Regions from separate parts of the Streptomyces sp. NPDC005774 genome, predicted to be linked through region 2. Evidence: riboswitches for the same ligand, from Rfam matches in the RefSeq annotation. Region 2 holds a riboswitch; the other holds the start of a gene.
What was found. Region 2 has a riboswitch for S-adenosylmethionine ahead of thrC (threonine synthase). Riboswitches for the same ligand answer to the same signal wherever they lie in the genome.
Positions count from the first base shown of each region.

Region 1: another riboswitch for S-adenosylmethionine. It lies ahead of ACFYQA_RS15890 (aminotransferase class V-fold PLP-dependent enzyme); the one in region 2 lies ahead of thrC (threonine synthase).

Region 1 is NZ_JBIAIV010000014.1:137,417-144,984, reverse strand. It holds gene trpD (anthranilate phosphoribosyltransferase) at 153-1,217, shown strand; SAM riboswitch class IV at 1,341-1,457, shown strand; gene ACFYQA_RS15890 (aminotransferase class V-fold PLP-dependent enzyme) at 1,802-3,268, shown strand; gene ACFYQA_RS15885 (Lrp/AsnC family transcriptional regulator) at 3,520-3,801, opposite strand; gene ACFYQA_RS15880 (rhomboid family intramembrane serine protease) at 3,798-4,532, opposite strand; gene ACFYQA_RS15875 (hypothetical protein) at 4,689-4,928, shown strand; gene ACFYQA_RS15870 (NYN domain-containing protein) at 4,991-6,340, shown strand; gene ACFYQA_RS15865 (NlpC/P60 family protein) at 6,688-7,568, shown strand, end outside.
Region 2 is NZ_JBIAIV010000010.1:83,449-91,016, reverse strand. It holds gene ACFYQA_RS12370 (hypothetical protein) at 1-403, shown strand, start outside; gene ACFYQA_RS12365 (Uma2 family endonuclease) at 463-1,143, shown strand; gene groL (chaperonin GroEL) at 1,247-2,869, opposite strand; gene ACFYQA_RS12355 (cold-shock protein) at 3,353-3,556, opposite strand; gene ACFYQA_RS12350 (MoaD/ThiS family protein) at 3,988-4,263, opposite strand; gene thrC (threonine synthase) at 4,439-5,731, opposite strand; SAM riboswitch class I at 5,750-6,002, opposite strand; gene ACFYQA_RS12340 (glucosyl-3-phosphoglycerate synthase) at 6,265-7,209, shown strand; gene ACFYQA_RS12335 (trehalose-6-phosphate synthase) at 7,368-7,568, shown strand, end outside.

The DNA of each region.
Region 1 (7,568 bases), on a different contig from region 2:
CTTCCCAAGGCAACCGAGTCGCCACACGACTGCGCAGGGCCCCCGTCCGAGGACCGGACGGGGGCCCTGCGTCGTGCCCCCGGATCGATAGGGTGGGGACGAAACCCCTACCCATCCGTCTGCCGAAGACGTCGAGGACCCAGGAGCGGCTGATGAGCGCTGTGACCCCCGCTGGAGGCAACCCCGCGGCGGACCGCTCCTGGCCCGCCCTGCTGAACGGCCTGCTCGACGGCCACGACCTGTCCGCCGACGACACCGCCTGGGCGATGGACCTGATCATGCGCGGTGAGGCCACCGACGCGCAGATCGCCGGGTTCGCCGTGTCCCTGCGGGCCAAGGGCGAGACCGTCGAGGAGATCACCGGCTGCGTCCGGGCGATGTACGACCACGCCATCGGCATCGAGGTGCCCGGGCGGACCGTCGACATCGTCGGTACCGGCGGCGACGGCGCCAGGACGGTGAACATCTCCACGATGTCCTCCGTCGTCATCGCCGGCACCGGGGCGAAGGTCGTCAAGCACGGCAACCGGGCCGCCTCCTCCGCGTCCGGCGCCTCCGACGTCCTGGAGAAGCTCGGCGTCAACCTGGAGCTGACCCCGCAGCGGGTCGCCGAGGTCGCCGAGGAGGCCGGGATCACCTTCTGCTTCGCGGTGAAGTTCCACCCGGCGCTGCGCCATGTGGCGGCCGCGCGGGGCCAGCTGGGCGTCCGGACGGTGTTCAACTTCCTCGGCCCGTTGGCCAACCCGGCCCGGGTCAGGGCCCAGGCCGTCGGGGTCGCCGACCCGAGGATGGCTCCGATCATGGCCGGTGTGTTCGCCGGACGCGGCCACTCCTCGCTGGTGTTCCGCGGCGACGACGGTCTCGACGAGCTGACCACCACCGGCCCCTCGACGGTGTGGGTGGTCCGGGACGGACAGGTGACCGAGGAGCGCTTCGACCCGCGCGACGTCGGTCTCGAGCCGGTGCCGCTGGAGGCCCTGCGCGGCGCCGACGCGTCGTACAACGCGGAGGTCGCCCGGCGGGTGCTGGACGGCGAACACGGCCCGGTGCGGGACGCGGTGCTGCTGAACTCGGCGGCGGCGCTGGTGGCGCTCGAACCGGGCACCGGGACGCTGGCGGAGCAGATCGGGGCAGGGATGGCCAAGGCCGCCGAATCGATCGACTCGGGCGCCGCCCGGCGGGTTCTGGAGCGCTGGGTGCTGGCCAGCAACGCGTGAGCCGTACGTCCTGAGTCATACGTCCTGAGTCATACGTCCTGGGCCACCGGCGCGGTCCGGATCCGTCCAGGATCCGGACCGCGCCTTGCGCGTACGGGGCTGTGTTGGCAAGATCTCGGACCAGGTCATGAGCGACAGCCATCAGGCCCCGGCCGGCTGTCCGGCAACCCTCCGTCCGTGGCGGGGTGCCCCGGGTGAGGACCAGGCCGTGAGCAGCAGGGCTCGCGGCAAGCGCGGACCCCTCGCACTCGATCGAGTGACACACCAGGGGTCCTGGTCGTTCGAGGGAGCCTTCCGTGAGCAAGCGAATGTGTTAGGGCCTGTCCGGCGGATCATGCCGGAGGCGCGGGGCTCGGCACGACCTTCTCCGCGTCGCAGCTGAACGCACCGGTCCCCGCTCGCCCCAGTGGGACGGATGCCGCCGGCCCCCTCCGACGTGATCCGCAGAACAGGTCCCGAGGCGTTTCCGCCGGCCGTTCCGAGGCCGGGGGACCCCGCCTTCGCAGATTCCCCGTCACCTTCTCCCACGCTCGAGCCGTGTGCGCTCGCGTGGTGATTCCGCCTGCTTCCACGGGAGTTCAGCCATGTCCGTTTCCACCGTCGCCACCGCCACCGCCACCGCCACCGCCACCGCCACCGCCACCGCTACCGTCGCCACCGCCACCGCCGCCGCCGACGGCCCGTCCGGCTGCGCCCCGCTGCCCGTGCTCGGCCGGGACGTCACCGTGCCCCTCGTCACCGGCGGGGAGGTCACCTACGCCGCGCTCGACCACGCCGCCAGCGCCCCGGTGCTCCAGCGGGTGTGGGACGAAGTGGCCGCGTACGCGCCCTACTACGGCAGCGTCCACCGCGGCGCCGGGTACCTCTCCCAGCTCTCCACCGAGCTGTTCGAGAACGCCCGCCGGACCGTCGCCGAGTTCCTCGACTGCCGCGACGGGGACCAGGTGGTCTTCACCCGGTCCACCACCGACTCGCTCAACCTGCTCGCCGCCGCCCTCCCGGACGACTGCCAGGTCTTCGTCTTCGAGACCGAGCACCACGCCGCCCTGCTGCCCTGGGGGTCCCCCCACGCCGCAAGGCGTGGGAGGAGCGGTGCCCGCGTCACCTTCCTCGACGCCCCGGACAGCCCGGAGCAGGCCGTACGGACCCTGGAACACGCCCTCGCCGCCCGCGACCCCCACGACCCCGCCCTGGTCTGCGTCACCGGCGCCTCCAACGTCACCGGCGAGCTGTGGCCCGTACGCGAGCTGGCCGCCGCCGCCCACGCGCACGGCGCCCGGATCGTCCTGGACGCCGCCCAGTTCGCCCCGCACCACGCGGTGAGCGTGCGTGACCTGGACGTCGACTGGGTCGCCTTCTCCGGGCACAAGCTGTACGCCCCGTTCGGTGCCGGTGTCCTGGCCGGCCGCGCCGACTGGCTGCGGGAGGCCGAGCCCTACCTCGCGGGGGGCGGCGCCAGCCGCAAGGTCGCCCGGCGCGAGGACGGGGGAGTGGACGTCCAGTGGCACGACAGCGCCGCCCGCCACGAGGCCGGCTCGCCCAACGTCATCGGCGCCCACGCCGTCGCCTCGGCCTGCAAGGCGCTCGCCGAGGCCGGGTTCGGCACGCTGGCCGCCCACGAGGAGCAGCTGATCCGCACCGTACGGGACGGGCTCGCGGACGTGCCCGAGGTGCGGTTCCTGTCCCTGTTCGGGGACGACGCACCGCGCGTCGGCGTGCTCTCCTTCGTTGTCGACGGCTGGAACAGCTCCCACTTCGCCGCGGCCCTCTCCGCCGAGTACGGCATCGGCGTACGGGACGGACTGTTCTGCGCCCACCCGCTGCTGCGCGCCCTGCTCGGCGGCGATCCGCAGAACCAGGGAGAGTGCGGCGCACCCGAGGCGGCGCCCGGTGAGACGTCCCTCGACGCGGTCCGCGTCAGCTTCGGCGCGGGCACGCCGGACGAACACGTGGAGCGCTTCGTCCGCGCCGTCCGGGAACTCGTGCGCGGCGGCGCCCGCTGGAACTACCGGACGGTCGACGGCCGCTGCGTGCCGGACACCTCCGCCTGAGTGCCGGTCGCCTGTCCCGGTACGCGCGCCCCGCCGGGCACCGCCCGCCGGACGGCGGGGGCCGCGGGAGAGGGTGCGGCCGGGGCCGCCCTCCGGCGGTTGAAAATCATGGGACCGATCCTGCGGACCGGACCGGACGGCATGGATGAGCCCCGGACGAAGAACTCTTCATCCTCGGCCCTTCACGGCTGCCCGGGACGCCTCGGGCGCCCCGGCACTCCCACCGCGCAGGCCCTCCCGGTCCGGGCCGGTCAGTTGTCGAGGCCGATCGCGAACGCGGCCTCCAGGTCGTGCTGCGAGTACGTGCGGAACGCCACGTGCGTGTCCGTCCCCTCCACGCCCGGGATCTTGTTGATCCGGCCCGGGATGACCTCCGCCAGGTCCTCGTGCTCCTTGACCCGGACCATGGCGATCAGGTCGTAGGTCCCGGTGACGGAGAAGACCTCGCTGACGCTGTCCAGCGCGGCGATCCGCTCCGCGATCTCGGGGATCCGGTCCACGCTGGTCTTGATGAGGACGATCGCGGTGATCACTGCTGGTTCTCTCCCTCGGGGGCCGGAGCCGGTGCGCTTCTCACTGTAGTCGCCCCCGTGGAACGCGCCCACGCCCAGCAGAAGCCCAGCCCGAAGCCCACCAGGTGGGCCAGATACGCCACTCCCGGCCCGTCGGAGGCCTGCCCCGCCGCCAGCCACTGCAGCGCCACCCAGAACGGCAGTACCACCCACGCAGGGAAGCGCACCGGCAGAAAGAACAGGAACGGCAGCAGACTGGTCACCCGCGCCCGGGGAAACAGGAAGAGGAACGCGCCGAGGATCCCCGAGATCGCCCCCGAGGCGCCGACCAGGGACTGCTCCGAGTCCGCGTTGGCCACGGCGTACCCGAGCAGGGCGAGGTGCCCGCAGCCGACGTAGAACAGGGTGAACCGCAGGCGGCCCATGCGGGCCTCGGTCATCCTCCCGAAGACGTGGAGGAAGAGCATGTTGCCGAGCAGATGCACCCAGCTGCCGTGGACGAACAGGGCTGTGGCCGGAGTGAGGGCACTCCACGGGGACCCTTCGAACAGGTCTGCGGGAATCACCCCCCAGCGGCGGAAGTAGCCACGCTGCGCGGCGAGCAGCTCGTCCCCGGTCCCATACCCCGGATCGAGTCCCGAGGCCGGCCCGATCAGGAAGACCAGGCAGCATACGGCGATGAGGGTATGGGTCACCGGTGCCGACGGGCGCCTCAGCGCCCCGGCAGCCTCAGTGCCCCAGTTGCGGATCATGGACACAGAGCATGACGTAAGCGGACGCAACCGCACAGACCGCCTCGCCGCCGTGGACGGGCGGGCGGTGAAGACCAGCCAGGCCGTAGGGTTATGTGCCAGACGCGCCGGGTGCCCGCCGCGTCACGGACACTGGAAGGAAGGCGAACAGCCACGATGACGGTCCCCCTGCCGACTGCCTCGACGCGGTGGCGTTGCACCCTCTGCGGCAACCTCACCCGTTTCGACGTGACCCGCTCGTCCAAGGTCGTGGAGTACGTCCACCTCGACCTGGCCGGGGAGCCGAAGGTCGAGGAGCGCGAGGTCCTCGGTGAGACGATCGAGTCGGTGCGGTGCCGCTGGTGCAACGCCGTGGATCAGGTGGAACTCGTCGACAGGCCGGGCGCCGGCTCCTGAGGGAGCGGGCCCCGCCCAGGGACCCCGCACACGGGGTCGGACACAGGCATGGGGTGTGACGGATGGTGGAGACCGCGGACGGGGGGTCGGAGGACGGCGCCGCCGAGGTGTTCGACCGTCCACTGTCCGACGGCGTGCGCCGCCGGGTCGTCCAGATCGTTTCCGACGGCTTCGGCCGACTGACCGTCTCCGAGCTGCCCGCCCAGCTCAGGCAGTACGCCCGGTTCACCCCGACCCGCCGCGCCAAGTTCGCCGGCAACGCGATGGCCGCCGCCCTGGAGACCGAGCCGCTGTTCCGCCAGCGCATCGGGGAGCAGCTGAGAGAGGCCCAGCCGGAACTGGCCCGCGCTCTCGACTCAGGCTCCCCGCCTCCGGCCGCGGACCCGCTGGACGTGGCGGCCGCGGCCTATGTCATACGGCCGCCGGACTGGGTGAAACTGGTGACCGCCGCGGGTGAGGAGGCCCAACGGGCCGACGCCGAGCGGGCCGACGACGAGACCCGGGCCGAGCTGGAGCGGCTGCGCGGGGAACTCGCCCATGCCCGCGAGCACACCAGGTCCGAGACCGAGCGGCTGCGTACCGACCTGGAAGCCGCCAGGAAAGAAGCGGACTCCCTGCACCGCAAGCTGCGGTCCGCGCTCAGCGACGTCAAGCGCGGTGCGGCCGCGCTGCGCAAACTGCAGGGCGAGATGGAAGCCCTCCGCGCGGACGGGCAGGCCCAGGTGTCCGCCGCCGAGAGCGAGTCCCGGCGGCTCAAGGCGCGCCTCGGCGAGTCGGAGGCCGCTCTGGAGGCCGCCCGCCGGGCCGCCCGGGAGGGGCGCAGCGTCGAGGACATGCGGGTACGGCTGCTCCTGGACACCGTACTGGAGGCCGCCCAGGGGCTCCGTCGCGAACTCGCGCTGCCTCCCGTGTCCGTCCGGCCCGCCGAGACCGTGGACGCCGTCGAGCCCGGCAGCATGTCCCCCAAGGACATCGCCGCCCGTGCGCTGTCCGAGGGCGACCCGGCCATCCTCGACCAGCTGCTGGCGCTGCCGCAGGCGCATCTCGTCGTCGACGGCTACAACGTGACCAAGACCGGCTACCCCCAGATGCCCCTGGAGAAGCAGCGGTTGAGGATCCTGGGCCAGCTCGCCCGGCTCGCCGCGCAGACCGGCGCCGAGGTGACCTGCGTCTTCGACGGAGCCGAACTGGCCGCTCCCGTCCTGCTCGCGCCGCCGCGGGGAGTGCGTGTGCTGTTCTCCAAGCCGGGCGTCACCGCCGACGAACTGATCCGCCAGCTGGTCCGCGCCGAGCCACCGGGGCGGCCCGTCATCGTCGTCTCCACCGACCGTGAGGTCGCCGACGGGGTCGCCCGCGCGGGAGCCCGCCCGGTCGCCTCCGCGGTCCTGCTGAAGCGGTTCTCCCGGGCGTAGGACCTGTCCGACAGGCTCTGCGGCCCGCGCCGGCCCCGGGGCCGCAAAGTGCGGTACGTCCCATCCGGAACGTAAGCCCCAACAGCAACGTACCCGCCGATTGCCCGAATTGGCACGATGTTGACGCAACGTAGCGTCAAGGTGATATCACTGCAGGTGAGTTGAGGGTAAAGAAACATACTGTGACAGAGAATTCATGTCCGGGGATTTGAACTGATCACAAGAGAATCACTAGGGTCGGAGCTCGAACCTCCGCTCGGTTGATCGTTCACATGGGGTGGCGACGGCGGAGGCCCCCGCCCACCGGCGTGTCGGTAGGCGGCTGGAGGAAGAAGGAGCTCGCCTCCGTGGCGTCCCACCGTCGTCCCAAGCAGCCGAATCGGGCACGTGTCACAGTGCTCACCACCGCTGCCGCAGCTGCCGTCGTCCTGAGCTCGCAGGCCGCCAACGCGGCCCCCAGTGAGAAGCCGAGCAAGGGCGAGGTGAAGGCCAAGGTCGACAAGCTCTACCAGCAGGCGGAGCAGGCCACCGAGAAGTACAACGGCGCCAAGGAGAAGCAGGAGAAGCTCCAGAAGGAGATCTCCACGATCCAGGACAACGTCGCCAAGGGCCAGCAGGAGCTCAACGAGCTGCGCGACGGCCTCGGTTCGATGGCCAGCGCCCAGTACCGCAGCGGCGGCATCGACCCCTCGCTCCAGCTCTTCCTCTCCGCCGACCCGGACGACTACCTCGACAAGGCGTCCGCCCTCGACCAGCTGAGCACCCAGCAGGTCGACGCGCTCAAGGAGATCCAGGAGAAGCAGCGCGAGCTCGCCCAGCAGCGCTCCGAGGCCTCCGAGAAGCTCAAGGACCTCTCCTCCACCCGCACCGAACTGGGCAAGAAGAAGACGGAAGTCCAGAGCAAGCTCGGTGCCGCGCAGAAGCTGCTCAACACCCTCAGCGCCGAGGAGAAGGCACAGCTCGCCGAAGAGGAGGACCGCGCCACCCGCACCAGCGAGCGGGAGGTCCTCAAGGCCACCAACACCGACACCGGCAGCTCCACCCCGGTCGGCAGCGGCTCCGGCCGCGCCGGTGCCGCCTTCGCCGCCGCCCAGAGCAAGCTCGGCTCCCCGTACGTCTACGGTGCCACCGGCCCGTCCTCCTACGACTGCTCGGGCCTCACCTCCTGGGCCTACGCCCAGGCCGGCGTCTCCATCCCGCGTACCTCCGAGTCGCAGACCGGCGCAGG
Region 2 (7,568 bases):
GCTGTCGCTCTCCCAGGCCGACTGCGCGCAGCTCGCCCCGCTGGTGGCGGAGTGGTTCGCACGCGGTGCCACCGACGAGGCCGTACGCACCGCCCTCACCGCCGGCCTGCCCGTACCGGTGCACCACCCGGCCGCCCTGCTCCGCCGCCGCCTGACCGACAAACTCCCGCCCGAACCGCCCTCCGCCCCGGCCCCGTGCCCGCCCCTGCGGCTCCTGGAATGCGCGAAGTGCCGTACGCCGGGACGTCCCGAGGCGCTGCCGGGCGGCGTCTGCGGCGCGTGTCGGGGTGAACGCGCCCCTGCCCGCTCCCACACGCCCCTGTCCGCCACCACGGTCCAGGCCCGCGCGGCCGGGATCCGCGCTGCGATGTCCCAGAAACGACGCGAAAGGACACCCGCATGACAGCTCCTACGGTCCGGCACCACCACCCCAGGGCACGATGGAGGAAAGGAGGCGACGCCATGACACCCGACACCGCTGACCGCCCGCAGATGTCCGTCGAGGACTTCGAGGAGCTCGTCCGCAGGGCTCCGAGGGAGATCCGCAACCGGCTGGAGTTCCTCGGCGGCCGGCTGTGCGTCCGGCACGGGCCGCTCGACGTCGACGAGTTCGAGGAGCTGGCCGAAACCGCTCCCGAAACGGTGCGGCTCGAGTACATCAACGGAAGGGTAGAGGTCAAGGCCATGCCGGACGGCAACCACCGGTCGATCTTCATGTGGCTGCTGCGCCAGTGCATGCAACAACGGCCCGACTTGGACCTCGTCCCCGAGTCCGGTCTCAGGGCCGAAACCTATCGCAAGGGCCGCGCCCGGACGGACGGCACTCTCGTTCCCGTGGACCACTTCAGGGGAGACGGCGAGTGGTCCGCTCCTGACGGCTCCCTCATGACGGTGGAAATCACCTCTCACGACCGCGACACCGACCGGCGTGACCGCGTCGACAAGCCCGTCGGCTACGCGGGAGCAGACATCCCCGTCTACCTCCTCATCGACCGCGACCACCACACTGTCGTCGTCCACAGCGAGCCGAAGGACGGCCGTTACCAGCAGTCCCGGTCCTACCCCTGGGGGGCGACCGTCGAGCTCCCGCCCCCGGTGAGCGTCACCCTCGACACCGAAAGGCTCAAGGACTACGCCGACTGAGCCTCGCCGGTCCGAGAACGCCCGAGGGCGGCACCCCCTGTCTGAACAGGAAGTGCCGCCCTCGGCACTGACGGACCGGGTCCGAACCTGAGGTGAGTCAGGCTCAGAAGTCCATGTCACCGCCCGGCATGCCGCCCGGAGCGGCCGCGCCGGCCTTCTCCGGCTTGTCGGCGATGACGGCCTCGGTGGTCAGGAACAGCGCGGCGATCGACGCGGCGTTCTGCAGCGCGGAACGCGTCACCTTGGCCGGGTCGATGATGCCTTCCTTGACCAGGTCGACGTACTCGCCGGTCGCGGCGTTCAGGCCGTGACCCGGGGTCAGGTTGCGCACCTTCTCCACCACGACACCGCCCTCGAGGCCGGCGTTCACGGCGATCTGCTTCAGCGGGGCCTCGAGCGCGATCTTCACGGCGTTGGCGCCGGTCGCCTCGTCACCCTCGAGCTCCAGCTTCTCGAACACCGAGGAGGCCTGGAGCAGGGCCACGCCGCCACCGGCGACGATGCCCTCCTCGACGGCCGCCTTCGCGTTGCGAACGGCGTCCTCGATGCGGTGCTTGCGCTCCTTGAGCTCGACCTCGGTGGCGGCACCGGCCTTGATGACCGCGACACCGCCGGCGAGCTTCGCCAGGCGCTCCTGCAGCTTCTCGCGGTCGTAGTCCGAGTCGCTGTTCTCGATCTCGGCGCGGATCTGGTTCACGCGGCCCTGGACCTGGTCGGCCGAGCCGGCACCGTCGACGATGGTGGTCTCGTCCTTGGTGATGACGACCTTGCGGGCACGGCCCAGAAGGTCGACCGTGGCGTTCTCCAGCTTGAGGCCGACCTCCTCGGAGATGACCTCGCCGCCCGTGAGGATGGAGATGTCGCCGAGCATGGCCTTGCGGCGGTCGCCGAAGCCCGGAGCCTTGACCGCGACGGACTTGAAGGTGCCGCGGATCTTGTTGACGACCAGGGTCGACAGAGCCTCGCCCTCGACGTCCTCGGCGATGATCAGCAGCGGCTTGCCCGACTGCATGACCTTCTCCAGGAGCGGCAGCAGGTCCTTGACGTTGCTGATCTTGGAGTTGGCGATCAGGATGTACGGGTCGTCGAGCGACGCCTCCATACGCTCCATGTCGGTGGCGAAGTACGCCGAGATGTAGCCCTTGTCGAAGCGCATACCCTCGGTGAGTTCCAGCTCCAGACCGAAGGTCTGGGACTCCTCGACGGTGATGACGCCTTCCTTGCCGACCTTGTCCATGGCCTCGGCGATGAGCTCGCCGATCTGGGTGTCGGCGGCGGAGATGGAGGCCGTGGAGGCGATCTGCTCCTTGGTCTCGACATCCTTCGCCTGCTCCAGCAGGGCACCGGAGACGGCCTCGACGGCCTTCTCGATACCGCGCTTGAGGGCCATCGGGTTGGCGCCGGCGGCTACGTTGCGCAGGCCCTCCTTGACCAGGGCCTGGGCGAGAACGGTCGCGGTGGTCGTACCGTCACCGGCGACGTCGTCCGTCTTCTTGGCGACTTCCTTGACCAGCTCGGCGCCGATCTTCTCGTACGGGTCCTCGAGCTCGATCTCCTTGGCGATGGACACACCATCGTTGGTGATCGTGGGGGCGCCCCACTTCTTCTCGAGGACGACGTTGCGGCCCTTGGGGCCGAGCGTCACCTTGACGGCGTCCGCGAGCTGGTTCATGCCGCGCTCGAGGCCGCGCCGTGCCTCCTCGTCGAACGCGATGATCTTGGCCATATGAAGTGGTCCCTCCAGGACTGGGGGTGATGACTCCAGGACCGCGCCCGCGCCCGCGACGGACGGCTCACAGACCCGGCGGTTCCTTGCTCCACCGGTCCTGCGGGCCTCACCGACCCGGTCCTTACGTTGTCACTCTCACCTTCAGAGTGCTAACGCAATGATTAGCACTCGACCCATGCGAGTGCAAGCGCCTTCGAGGATCGGCGGGTGACTCAGCCACCCGCGAACACCCCGGACAAGACGGACAACGCAACGAATCAGGGCACGGAGGCAGGGGCGGAGCAGAGGTGCAACAGGGGCGGAGCAGAGGCAGAGCAGGGACGGAGCAGGGACGGAGCAGAGGGGCGGGCGCGTCCCGACCCCCGGGCCGAGCGGCGGGACGGGCCCCGGACAAGGCGAAGGGCTCGCGCCCCCGGGGCGACCCCCGGAGACACGAGCCCTTCACTGGCAGGAAAATTCTTGTGGTTGCTGGTAGCGCGTTCAGGCGGTGACGCGAACCATGTCGGCCTGTGGGCCCTTCTGGCCCTGCGAGATCTCGAATTCGACCCGCTGGCCCTCTTCAAGGGTGCGGTAGCCGTCCATCTGGATCGCGCTGTAGTGGACGAAAACATCCGCACCACCGTCGACCGCGATGAAGCCGTATCCCTTCTCCGCGTTGAACCACTTGACGGTGCCCTGAGCCATGCCTAACTCCCCTATTACTGGCCCTTGCACAGATCCGCACTTCGCGGATCCGGGTCAGACCTCACTCCCCAAACGGTTGGGGGCGTGCGCCGGAACGCGTCGACCGCGGCTGAATGTATCTGCCCAACTGCCCTCTGCAACAGGTCAATCGGACGAGAAATCTCGACGTCGCCGGTCCGGAATGTGACGGTAGTTCGTCCGTTTTCAGGGCAAGTCAGGCCGGGCAAACGCCGCGAAAGCCGCAGAAGGGGCCCAGACTTTGGCTATATCCAGTCGGGCGGGCGGCAGGAATTAATGGTTCCCGATGGGGAAATCGGGGCCGTGTTCCCCGACTCTATCGTGTTCAATCCCACGGAATGGCCCCCTCCGCTTCTCTCGCGGAAGGGGCCATCCGATGAACGCTCAGTAATTCTGATTACCGATGGTAATGATCAGCCGCCGGCGACGGCCGGGATGATCGACACACCCACACCGTCCGGGGTCGCGGTCTGCAGGCCCTGCTCGAAGCGGACGTCGTCGTCGTTGACGTAGACGTTGACGAAGCGGCGCAGCTTGCCCTGGTCGTCGAGGACCCGGGCGGCGATCCCGGTGTGGTTCTTCTCCAGGTCGGCGATGACGTCGGCGAGAGTGGCGCCCTCGGCGCCGACCTCGGCCCTGCCACCGGTGTAGGTGCGCAGGATGGTGGGGATGCGAACGGTCACGCTCATGCGACTTGACCTCCAGTCACGATAAGATTACTTTGCGTGTCGGCCGCCGGGTCGGCGGTTTCGGCCTGTGGAGCAGATGCAGGACCTCGGCTCGGGTGCGTCCCGGGGGCCGTCGGCCGTGAAGCAGGAAACCCAGTGGGCGACCGCCGGCCTCCTCGGGGCTCCGAGGGGGAGGTCAAGCGAGGCCGGCCTCTCGGAACGACTCCAGGCTGGGACGGATGGTCGCGGTCAGGCCGGTGTCGGCCACCGCGTCCAGCGTCTTGAGGCCGTCGCCGGTGTTGAGCACGACGGTGGTCAGGGCCGGGTCCAGGTCACCGTTCTCGATCAGCTTCTTCGTGACGCCGACGGTCACGCCGCCCGCGGTCTCGGCGAAGATGCCCTCGGTCCGGGCGAGCAGCCTGATGGCCTCCACGACCTGCTCGTCCGTCACGTCCTCCACCGCGCCGCCGGTGCGGCGCGCGATGTCCAGGACGTACGGGCCGTCGGCGGGGTTGCCGATGGCGAGCGACTTGGCGATGGTCTTCGGCTTCTGCGGCCGGACGACGTCGTGGCCCGCCTTGTACGCGGTCGACACCGGCGAACAGCCCTCCGCCTGGGCACCGAAGATCTTGTACGGCCTGTCCTCGACGAGGCCGAGCTCGATCAGCTCCCGCAGCCCCTTGTCGATCTTCGTGAGCTGTGAGCCGGAGGCGATGGGGACGACGAGCTGGTCGGGCAGCCGCCAGCCGAGCTGCTCGCAGATCTCGTACGCGAGGGTCTTGGAGCCCTCGGCGTAGTACGGCCGCAGGTTGACGTTGACGAAGCCCCAGCCCTCGCCGGCCGGGTCGCCGATCAGCTCGGAGCAGAAACGGTTCACGTCGTCGTAGTTGCCCTCGATGCCGATGAGCTCCCCGCCGTAGACGGCGGCCATGACGACCTTGCCCTGCTCCAGGTCGTGCGGGATGAACACGCAGGAGCGCAGTCCGGCGCGGGCGGCGGCGGCGCCGACGGCACCGGCGAGGTTGCCCGTGGAGGAGCAGGAGAGGGTGGTGAAACCGAAGGCGCGGGCGGCCTCCAGGGCCTGGGCGACGACCCGGTCCTTGAAGGAGTGCGTCGGGTTGCCGGAGTCGTCCTTGACGTACAGGCCGCCGGTGACGCCGAGTTCGCGGGCGAGGTTGTCGGCCTGGACGAGCTTGGTCCAGCCGGGATTGATGTTCGGCTTGGTCGCCACGTCGGCGGGGACGGGCAGCAGGGGCGCGTAGCGCCAGATGTTCGCGGGGCCCGCTTCGATGCGCCGGCGCAGTTCCTCGGTGTCGTGGTCCGAGAAGTCGTAGGCGATCTCCAGCGGGCCGAAACACTCCTGGCAGGCGAAGACGGGACCGAGCGGTACGCGGTGGCCGCACTCGCGGCAGGACAGCGCGACGGCGGGGCCGAGATCGACCGAGGGCGCGGCGGATTCCGTAGTGCTTTCAACAGTCTGCACAGCCATGTGAGGCGAGGCCCTTTCTCCTCATCTTCCTCACGACGCATCTCGCCGTGAGACGGATTTGGCACCTTCCCTAGCCGGGAGCCTCGCGAGGACGATCAGCGACGCGATCCACTGCGATGCGCGGTGAACGCCGCAATGCGCGGTGATCGTCACGGTGCACGGTGATCATCACGGTGCGCTGCGATCGTCGATCGACGGTGATCTACGAGAACCGGCTGGAGGGTTGCCGGGGCTTCATCGGGCCGTTTCCCTCTGCCCCTCTGGATGAGCTGTATGCAGTTGTGTCGTGCGGTTGTGGGTCGTGCGGTAGTACGGCGCGGACGAGGACCCGAGAGGGTCGCGACCCCCGATGTGCGGGGTTCATCCGCGTTGTTCAAGACTGTAACCGAAGGCCAGGACGGTGGAGAGAGCACGTCCGAACCGCGAGACGGATCACAGGGGCATGGATCACAGGAGTACGGGCCGCCCTGATGGGAGCCGCAGGAGTATGGACCAGAGGAGTTATGGACCACAGAAGTGAGGAGCCACCGACCGTGCTGGAAGAAGTCGAGCGCTGGCTGGCCGACCGCTCCTGGTCCGTGACCGACCGCCCGGTGCACCGCCTCCTGACCGCGAAACGCGCCACGGGACAGACGGTGAGCGTGGTGCTGCCCGCGCTCAACGAGGAGGCCACCGTCGGCGGGATCGTCACGACGATCCGGCACGAGCTGATGCTGCGGGTCCCGCTGGTCGACGAGATCGTGGTCGTGGACTCCGGCTCGACCGACCGCACGTCGCAGGCGGCCGCCGCGGCGGGCGCGACCGTGGTGCACCGGGACACGATCCTGCCCCGCATCCCCGCCGTGCCCGGCAAGGGCGAGGTGCTGTGGCGCTCCCTGCTGGTCACCCGGGGGGACATCGTCTGCTTCGTCGACGCGGACCTCAGGGAGTTCTCCGCCGACTTCGTCTCCGGCATCGTCGGCCCCCTGCTCACCGAACCGGACGTGCAGCTGGTGAAGGCCATGTACGACCGGCCCCTGGGCTCCGCGGCCGGCCAGGGAGGCAGGGTCACGGAGCTGATGGCGCGCCCGCTGCTCAACCTGCACTGGCCGCAGCTGGCCGGCTTCGTGCAGCCGCTCGGCGGCGAGTACGCGGCCCGCCGCTCGCTCCTGGAACGGCTGCCCTTCCCCGTCGGCTACGGCGTCGAGCTGGGCATGCTGGTCGACGCCCTGCACCTGGTGGGCCTGGACGCCCTCGCCCAGGTCGACGTCGGCGTCCGCAGGCACCGCCACCAGGACGGCCAGGCCCTCGGCCGGATGGCCGCCGCGATCTACCGCACCGCCCACCTCCGCCTGGCCCGCGGCCACCTCGTCCGCCCCGCGCTCACCCAGTTCGAACGCACCGGCGCCGGCTTCGAGCCCCGCACCCACCCGGTGGACACGGAGGAACGGCCCCCGATGGCGGACATAGCCGAGTACCAGTCCCGCCGAGTGGCCTGACCACGACGGCCCGCGCACCCTGCCGCAGCCCTTGACCTGGCGTTCCGGGCGGGTCCGGCCGTATACGGCTCGTATACGGCCGGTTCGCCGATCCGCATACGGCTGATCCGCACGTTTGAGCGTTTCGGAGGCGGGCTAGGTTCAGGCGTATGGCTTCCATGCAGGCTGGTCAGGGTGCTCAGGTGCTGGTCGCGTCGAACCGCGGCCCCGTTTCGTACGCGGTGGACGAGGACGGTTCGCTGCGGGCCAGAAGGGGCGGCGGCGGGCTGGTGTCCGGGCTGTCGGCGATCGGGTCGGACACGGACGCGCTGTGGGTGTGCTCGGCACTGTCCGACGGCGACCGCGAGGCCGTGCGGCGC